4 regions of the Vibrio sp. 10N genome follow, and region 4 is predicted to be linked to each of the others. Evidence: predicted binding sites of a transcription regulator. Region 4 holds the regulator's gene; each other region holds the start of a gene.

Region 1 (2,206 bases), on a different contig from region 4:
AACAGGTCTGATTTCACTAGCTCTGAGTGAAGTGCAGCCACACCGTTCACTGCGTATGAACCGATAACACATAGGTTAGCCATACGAACCATGCGGTGGAAACCTTCTTGGATGATAGACAGCTTCGCTTGCTTCTCACCATCGCCAGGCCACATTGCACGAACGTCTTGCAAGAAGTGGTGGTTGATTTCGAAAATGATTTCCATGTGACGAGGAAGTAGACGCTGGATTAGCGACTCAGACCAAGTCTCTAGTGCTTCTGGAAGTAGTGTGTGGTTTGTGTATGCGAACGTTTTAGAAGAAATCGCCCACGCCTCATCCCAGCTTAAACCTTTCTCATCAAGAAGGATGCGCATGAGTTCAGGAATCGCAATCGTTGGGTGCGTATCGTTAAGCTGAATGGTTTCTTGCTTAGGAAGATCCGCTAGCGTGTAACCTGCTGCTTCGTGACGACGTAGAATGTCGCGTACAGATGCTGCTGAGTGGAAGTACTGCTGCATTAGACGCAGTGTCTTACCTTTCTCGTGATTGTCGTTCGGGTATAGAACCTTAGTGATGTTGCCCGCATCGATAAGCGCGTGCTGTGCTTCGAAGTAATCACCGTTGTTGAAGCTTTCTAGAGAGAAAGGAGCGATTGCCTGACATTCCCAAAGACGTAGTGGGTATACCGTGTCAGACTCATAGCCAACGATTGGAAGATCCCAAGGCATCGCTTTCACAGTCATGCCTGGAACCCATTTACGAACGTCTTTACCGTTTACGTTTACAACTTCAACGTGACCGAAGAAACCGATCTCTTGTGCAAGTTCAGGACGAGCAACTTCCCATGGGTAACCTTCAACACCACACCATGCGTCTGGTGCCTCTTTTTGGCGACCATCTTCGAATGATTGCTTAAATAGACCGTATTCGTAGTGAAGACCGTAGCCTACAGTTGGGAATTCTTGAGCTGCACATGAATCCATAAAACATGCTGCTAAACGACCTAGACCACCGTTACCCAATGATGGGTCACGCTCTTCTTCTAGAAGGTCAGTTAGGTTGTGACCAAGTTCTGCCATTGCATCTGTCACTTGCTCGTACAAACCCATGCTGATTAGGTTGTTACCTGTTAGACGACCGATTAGGAATTCTAGAGATAGGTAGTTAACGCTCTTCGCGCTCTTGATGCGCTCATCGGCTTCAGTTTGAAGCAGGTCAAAAGTCGTTAGCTCTGCAAGCGCACGGCCCATTGCTAGATACCACTGACGCTCTGTTGCAGTCTCTACCGTTGTTGCGTAAGTCGCTGACAGGTGTTTCTTAACACTTTCTTGGAAAGAAGCTTTATCAAATTTTTTCTGTTGCGCAGGTTTCATTACGAAATCTCACTTTCAAGTTTTATCCATCTGTCACATATCGTGCATGGTGACGTGTCCATAAACATCCTCCTAAGTCCGACTCCCTAGAGGATGAGTGAGGAGGGCGTAGAGGGCGTACTCCACTCCACTTAGTGATCGATCTCCCATTCCGCTATCCGATTCGGTTTTTTCGGGTGATAGCGATCACGCCAAGCTCAGTTTTTAATCTAAGTGCTAACTAAGAAACCTTTACTATCCAGATTGCAACTAAATACAAAAATTGTTGTTGAGATCACAATTAGCCGTGAAAAACCCCCAAAGAAATGCGTTTTTTTGTATACATGGCAAGCCAAACCCTCTGCGAACAGTCACCATTAAGTGACCGACTTCACATTTATGAGGCGTAGTTGGGCTATAAGACACGCAATAATTAAAATCTGGCGCTCGATCAACAACGGTATAACCCAGTGTTTCATACCATCGAGTTTGCTCTATAAAGCCGTGGTAATCACTCTCTCCTCCTTTAGGAGAAGAAGAAAATAATAATTAGTAGGAAAAATCGTATGTGGATTCCTTCAAAACTGACTCGTCCGGGCCGCTTGCACAATGCTATTGTGCGCCCACGAGTATTAGATCTGCTTGCACAGGCTCCCTTTTATAAACTGGTACTTTTTCGCTCGCCGGCAGGTTACGGTAAAACAACGATGGCCGCTCAATGGTTATCGGACAAACCACATGTAGGTTGGTACAGCATTGATGAAAGTGACAACGACCCATTTCGTTTCGTCAATTACTTGCTGCAAGCCATTAATAAAGCCACCAGCAATAGCTGTCCTAATGCCCAAAAGCTGGCAGAACGTCGACAATTT
Region 2 (2,206 bases), 140 kb from region 4:
CATCGAAGAAACCTTTGAAGTCGTCGATGCGATTCACAACAAAGACTGGCCGAACCTAAAAGAAGAGCTAGGCGATCTGCTGTTCCAAGTGATCTTCTATAGTCAAATGGCTAAAGAGCAGGGTTTGTTTGATTTTAATGAAGTAGTAGAAGGACTTAACGACAAGCTCACGCGCCGCCATCCGCACGTTTTTTCTGACGTTGAGTTTGAAGATGAAGCGGCGATCAATGCCAATTGGGAAGCAGAGAAACAGAAGGAAAAAGCGCAACTAGGCAAAACTGCGCAAAGTATTCTAGACTCAATACCACAGTCGCTTCCTGCGCTTTCCAAAGCCAACAAAATTCAGAAACGTTGTGCAAAATTTGGCTTCGATTGGGATGCTCTTGGGCCTGTGGTTGAGAAGGTTCAAGAAGAGATCGAAGAGGTCGTTGAAGAAGCGATTCAAGTCGATGTAAACGAAGACAAATTGGAAGAAGAAGTCGGCGATCTCTTGTTTGCCGCAGTGAATCTTGCTCGCCATTTGCAGAAAGATCCTGAAGTCGCGCTAAGAAAAGCCAACGACAAATTTTCTCGCCGATTTAAGGGGGTAGAAGCGCGTGTTACGGAGGAAGGTAAGTTATTGACGGACTTCAGTCTTCAAGAGCTGGATGCGTTTTGGAATGATGTAAAAAAACAAGAAAACAGCTCGGATTTGTGAACCGCTTCTCACTAGTGTAAGTTTCTACTATTGATTTGAAGCAAAAAATAAAAATTTTGAATGTGATAAGTTTCACGTTGTGGCGGTAAAGGGCTTCTGGTATATTTGCATCCCGTCCAGAAGAAATCCATTTTCCCTCATTCAACCAACTTCAGGTTAAACATGACGACAAATTATATTTTTGTTACTGGCGGGGTAGTATCCTCTCTAGGTAAAGGTATTGCAGCAGCATCTCTTGCAGCAATTTTAGAAGCACGTGGTCTTAAAGTGACCATGATGAAGCTTGACCCTTACATCAACGTTGATCCGGGCACAATGAGCCCAACTCAGCACGGTGAAGTGTTCGTCACGGAAGATGGCGCTGAAACTGACCTGGACCTTGGTCACTACGAGCGTTTCATCCGTACCAAGATGACAAAACGCAACAACTTTACTGCTGGTCGTGTTTACGCTGACGTTCTACGTAAAGAGCGTCGTGGTGACTACCTAGGTGCGACTATTCAGGTTATCCCACACATCACAAACGCTATTAAAGATCGTGTCATCGCTGGTTCTGAAGGCCACGACGTTGCGATCGTTGAAGTTGGTGGCACAGTTGGTGATATCGAATCTCTACCATTTATGGAAGCTATCCGTCAGCTAGCGGTTGAGCTTGGCCGTGAGCGCGCTATGTTCATGCACCTGACTCTTGTACCTTATCTAGCCGCTGCGGGCGAAGTGAAAACTAAGCCAACGCAACACTCGGTGAAAGAGCTTCTATCTATCGGTATCCAACCAGATATTCTAGTTTGTCGTAGCGATCGCATGATCCCTGCAAACGAGCGTAAGAAGATTGCTCTGTTCTGTAACGTACAAGAGAAAGCGGTTATCTCAATGAAGGACGTAGATTCTATCTACAAGATCCCTCAACTGATTAAAGCGCAAGGTCTTGACGATCTTGTTTGTACTCGCTTTGGTATCACTGCTCCAGAAGCAAACCTATCTGAGTGGGAACAGGTAATCTACGAAGAAGCGAACCCAACGGGTGAAGTCGTTATCGGTATGGTAGGTAAGTACATTGAACTACCTGATGCCTACAAGTCGGTAAACGAAGCACTTAAGCACGCTGGCCTTAAAAACCGTCTAAACGTGAAGATCAAGTATGTTGACTCACAAGACGTAGAGACTAAAGGCGAAGAAGCACTAGCAGGCCTAGACGCAATCCTAGTACCTGGTGGCTTCGGTGACCGCGGTGTTGAAGGTAAGATCCTTGCTGCAAAATACGCACGTGAGAACAAAGTTCCTTACCTAGGTATCTGTCTAGGGATGCAAGTTGCGCTTATCGAATACGCTCGTAACGTAGCGGGTATGGAAGGCGCGCATTCAACAGAATTTAACAAAGAGACGAAATACCCTGTGGTAGGCTTGATCACAGAGTGGGTTGATGGTGAAGGTAAAGTTGAAGAACGTACTGAAACCTCTGATCTTGGCGGTACTATGCGTCTAGGTTCTCAGCTATGTCACCTTGAA
Region 3 (2,206 bases), 1.3 Mb from region 4:
AGCCTCTTTTGCCATTATTTTTGTTTCACTTTGGTTAGGTAACGCCCTTCAAAGCCTACTCGACGTTTCCATCCCTGGAAGTGTGTTTGGCATGTTGCTTCTATTTGCAGGCCTAGCCACCGGCATGATCCCGGTTCGCTTAGTGCAACCCGGAGCTCATGTGTTTATTCGCTATATGATTTTGCTCTTTGTGCCGATAAGTGTCGGCCTGATGAATCACTTCGATATGCTAGTGAGCAACGCACTCCCTATTCTAGCTAGTGCTGTGGGTGGATCTTTGATCGTATTGATTGTGCTTTCGGTGTTCCTTGATCGCTTTTTAAAGAAGGGAGACAAGTAATATGTGGCTTCCTGTCACCGTTATCGTGTTTTTTATTGCACGCTTTATTGCCATAAAAGCGAAGAATCCCATTTTCAATCCGCTTTTACTTAGCATCGCAATGCTGATCCCTCTGCTACTGGTACTGAATGTACCATTTGATACCTACTATGCAGACAACGAGTGGATCAGCTACTTGCTTCAACCTGCGGTTGTTGCTCTAGCCTACCCTCTGTACGAGCAACTTCCTCAGATACGCCAAAACTGGCGCATCATTGCCCTTGCCTGCGGTGTAGGAAGCATCGCGTCTATGTTTACGGCATCGATTATCGCCGTATTGCTGGGTGCAGACATGGAGCTTATTGCTAGCTTGCTTGGTAAGTCCGTTACTACTCCTATCGCAATGGAGGTTTCTAGTCATCTTGGCGGAGAGCCTGCGATTGCAGCCATCCTTGTGTTACTTGTTGGCCTATTCGGTGCCATTATGGCCTATCCAATTTACCAACTATTAGGCGTCACCCACCCTATTGCGAAAGGTCTCACCATGGGAACGGTATCTCACGCCTTAGGCACTGCTACAAGCGCTGAAAAAGATCCTCGCGATGCCGCGTTTAGCTCCCTAGCACTAGTAATATGCGGTGTCATTACCTCAGTCTTAGCACCATCAATGTTCGCCTTTTCGATTTGGTTGAGCCATTGGCTTCACTAATACCTATTGCGGGTTGTCAGAACTAGCAACCCGCTCTTTGTGTGACATCACTCTTATATTGCAACTTTTACAATTGTTGCAACCATACATGTGATCATCATCACCTTTATATCCCCAAAACTTGCTTAGAATGTACAAAACACTTCATCACATAGGAAACCGCATGACTGATCGTTTTGATTCTGCGTTGGCCGACATTCCAGAGCATATTGCTACATTTTTAAAGCCTATTTTAACGGCTCCAGATTTCGATGCGACTTTATCCAAAGAGCAGTTTGAAAAGCTCCAGGCTTTGTCTGGTCTTGACGATAGCGAGCTGCGTGTCGCCCTTTTACCTTTTGCAGCAGCGTATTCCTATGCGCCGATTTCAGAGTTTTTTGTTGGCGCGATCGTTCGTGGATTATCCGGACGCCTGTATTTTGGTGCCAACATGGAAATCATTGGAGCTCAACTTGGTCAAACCGTTCATGCCGAGCAGTCCGCTATCAGCCATGCTTGGATGAAAGGTGAAACTGGTCTGAAGGACATCACCATCAACTACAGTCCTTGCGGCCACTGTCGTCAGTTCATGAATGAGCTGACCACCGCCGATTCTTTGGTTGTGCAATTGCCTCAACGTGATGAAATGACGTTACAAGAGTACCTACCAGAATCGTTCGGTCCTAAAGATTTAGGTATTACCGATGCGCTAATGAGTCCTAAACAGCACGGGCTCTCAACCGATGAAACAGACACATTGGTTCTCGCTGCTGTTGATGCGCTAAATCAAAGCCACTCGCCTTATACTAAGAACCTTAGTGGCGTTGCTATTAGCACTAAAGACGGCAATACCTTCAAAGGTGCTTATGCGGAAAACGCGGCATTCAACCCTAGCCTGCCTCCGCTTCAAGTTGCTTTCATGCAACTATTACTAGCAGGGCAGTCGTTCGAAGATATTCAACTCGTGGCGCTTGCAGAGATGGCCTCCGGTAAAATTAGCCATCTAGCTGACACACAAGCGACGCTAGAAGCTATCGACCCAGATATTCCATTGGAATATGTCGCTCTTTAGCCAACTGTTCTATTGAACGAAATCAGCTTTATTGAACAATAATCATAGCCTCGCCCTATCGCGAGGCTATTTTTTTGGTGATTCTACTATCTCGATTTATTTTCCACGCAAACGTTTGCTTTTTGAA
Region 4 (2,206 bases):
GACCGGGCGCCTCTGGCAACCTTCGCCCAAGTGCGTTCTACGCAGCAGATTACTGCGCTTACCCTATGGCATCAATGGAAGGCGACAATACCATTCTTCCTGCGACCTTGAGCCCTGGCATTGAACTATAAGGAGTAGGCTATGACTGTTGACGCGTTATTTGGCCATTTGTGGCAAGACTACATTACTCGCTTATGTCCATCTGCTCACAAGGTTCATGACTTGCTGAGGGAAGATGAGTCGCTCATCAATGACCATATTGCACTGCGAACCTTTAATGTCGCGCCACTGGGTATCGACACGCTGGCTAAGCCGTTTCTAGATCTTGGTTACGAGGTGAGTGGTCATTACGACTTTGAATCCAAAAAGCTGACTGCGATTCACTTAGAACATAGCAATGCTCTGCTTCCTAAGGTGTTTATCAGCGAATTGCGAGTGGAAGAGTGCTCTCAGTCGCTACAAGATATCGTGGCTAAGCTAGTGGCGCAGGTGGACAGTGCTAAGCTATCTTCTGCTGACTTCTTATATGGTGGCCGCTTGTGGGATCTGAGCTATCAAGACTTCCAAACGCTGGCGCAAGAAAGCGAGTATGCTTCATGGCTTGCCGCTCACGGTTATGGTGCGAATCACTTTACAGTGAGTGTGAACCAGCTTGATCGTTTTGCCGAAGTGGTTGAGGTCAATCAGCGTCTTCGTGACGCTGGGTTTGCAATTAATGAATCGGGTGGCGAGGTAAAAGGCTCACCAGAGGTTCTTTTGGAGCAATCCTCAACGATGGCAGACAAAGTATCCGTGGCATTTACTGATGGTGACCAGGTGATTCCTGGTGGTTTCTATGAGTTTGCTAAGCGCTACCAGTTAGCCGATGGCAGTTACTATCAAGGCTTTGTCGCCGCATCGGCGGACAAAATTTTTGAGAGTACACATCAATAACCTCAAAAATAAAAGCCCCAACAACAAAAAAGCCACCCGAAGGTGGCTTTTTAAATCTGTCGACGCGCTATTAACGAGTACCGTACACCACGATAGTCTTACCGTGGGCAGAAATTAGGTTCTGCTCTTCTAGCATCTTAAGAATACGACCTACTGTCTCACGAGAACAACCTACGATTTGGCCGATCTCTTGACGAGTGATCTTGATTTGCATGCCGTCAGGGTGAGTCATTGCATCTGGTTGTTTCGCTAGGTTTAGTAGCGTCTGTGCAATACGACCCGTTACGTCTAGGAACGCTAGGTCACCTACTTTTTGGCTAGTCACTTGTAGACGACTTGCCATCTGAGCAGATAAGCGCATTAGAATGTCTGGGTTTACTTGGATAAGCTGACGGAACTTCTTGAATGAGATTTCCGCAACTTCACAAGGTGATTTTGCTCGTACCCATGCCGTACGTTCTTGGTCCTCTTCGAACAAGCCAAGTTCACCGATGAAGTCACCTTGGTTTAGGTAAGACAAGATCATCTCTTTGCCTTCTTCATCTTTAATCAGTACCGCTACAGAGCCTTTGACGATGTAGTAAAGCGTTTCTGCTTTCTCGCCCGCGTGAATAAGCGTGCTCTTTGATGGGTACTTGTGAATGTGGCAGTGTGAAAGGAACCACTCTAACGTTGGGTCGGTTTGAGGTTTACCTAGAACCATATATCTTACTTCCTCTGCAGGGTATGCTTGCTGCTTTCCATATTTGTTAGCAAGCCCGTTGGTTAAGACCTACTAGCATAAAAGCACTTTGAAGATGGCGCAAGCGATCTTCTGTTTCCTAGAAATAGTATCCTTTTTTGCGCCGCTTTTCTTGATTTTAATCGTGTCAAAAGCCTATTTATCTATACAAAACTGTGCACATGATCACGATACAAAAAAACAGGCTGATTTGGCTCACAATTCCTAACCTATTTTCCCGGTTTCTATAAGTTGCTGAAGTATTGGCCTGACGATTAGCTCCATCGCAAAACTCATCTTACCGCCCGGTACGACAATGGTGTTATGACGCGACATGAACGAACCATCAATCATCGCTAGTAGGTACGGGAAGTCGACATTCTTGATACCACGCAAGCGGATCACGACAAAACTCTCATCCAAACTCGGAATGCCTTTAGCATTGAGCGGGTTTGAGGTGTCCACGGTGGGAACGCGCTGAAAGTTAATATGGGTGCGCGAAAATTGTGGGGTAATGTAGCTTAAATAGTCGTCCATCGAGCGAACGATTGA

The links. Region 4 encodes CRP, which controls carbon source genes, mostly activating them, when cyclic AMP is high. Its sites were predicted from a motif close to TGTGANNNNNNTCACA; they were not measured.
Region 1: AAA946_RS22540 (glycogen/starch/alpha-glucan phosphorylase) is a predicted target of CRP. The motif match lies at 1,531-1,546, and genes of this name have one in related genera.
Region 2: AAA946_RS13915 (CTP synthase) is a predicted target of CRP. The motif match lies at 759-774, and genes of this name have one in related genera.
Region 3: cdd (cytidine deaminase) is a predicted target of CRP. The motif match lies at 1,069-1,084, and genes of this name have one in related genera.

What each region holds. Positions count from the first base shown of each region.
Region 1 covers NZ_BTPM01000002.1:1,434,384-1,436,589, forward strand. Annotated here, with positions in the region: gene AAA946_RS22540 (glycogen/starch/alpha-glucan phosphorylase) at 1-1,355, opposite strand, end outside; gene malT (HTH-type transcriptional regulator MalT) at 1,901-2,206, shown strand, end outside.
Region 2 covers NZ_BTPM01000001.1:3,003,237-3,005,442, reverse strand. Annotated here, with positions in the region: gene mazG (nucleoside triphosphate pyrophosphohydrolase) at 1-697, shown strand, start outside; gene AAA946_RS13915 (CTP synthase) at 860-2,206, shown strand, end outside.
Region 3 covers NZ_BTPM01000001.1:1,859,931-1,862,136, forward strand. Annotated here, with positions in the region: gene AAA946_RS08550 (CidA/LrgA family protein) at 1-340, shown strand, start outside; gene AAA946_RS08555 (CidB/LrgB family autolysis modulator) at 342-1,028, shown strand; gene cdd (cytidine deaminase) at 1,192-2,079, shown strand.
Region 4 covers NZ_BTPM01000001.1:3,142,690-3,144,895, reverse strand. Annotated here, with positions in the region: gene astD (succinylglutamate-semialdehyde dehydrogenase) at 1-131, shown strand, start outside; gene AAA946_RS14640 (DUF1338 domain-containing protein) at 142-933, shown strand; gene crp (cAMP-activated global transcriptional regulator CRP) at 1,004-1,636, opposite strand; gene AAA946_RS14630 (phosphoribulokinase) at 1,880-2,206, opposite strand, start outside.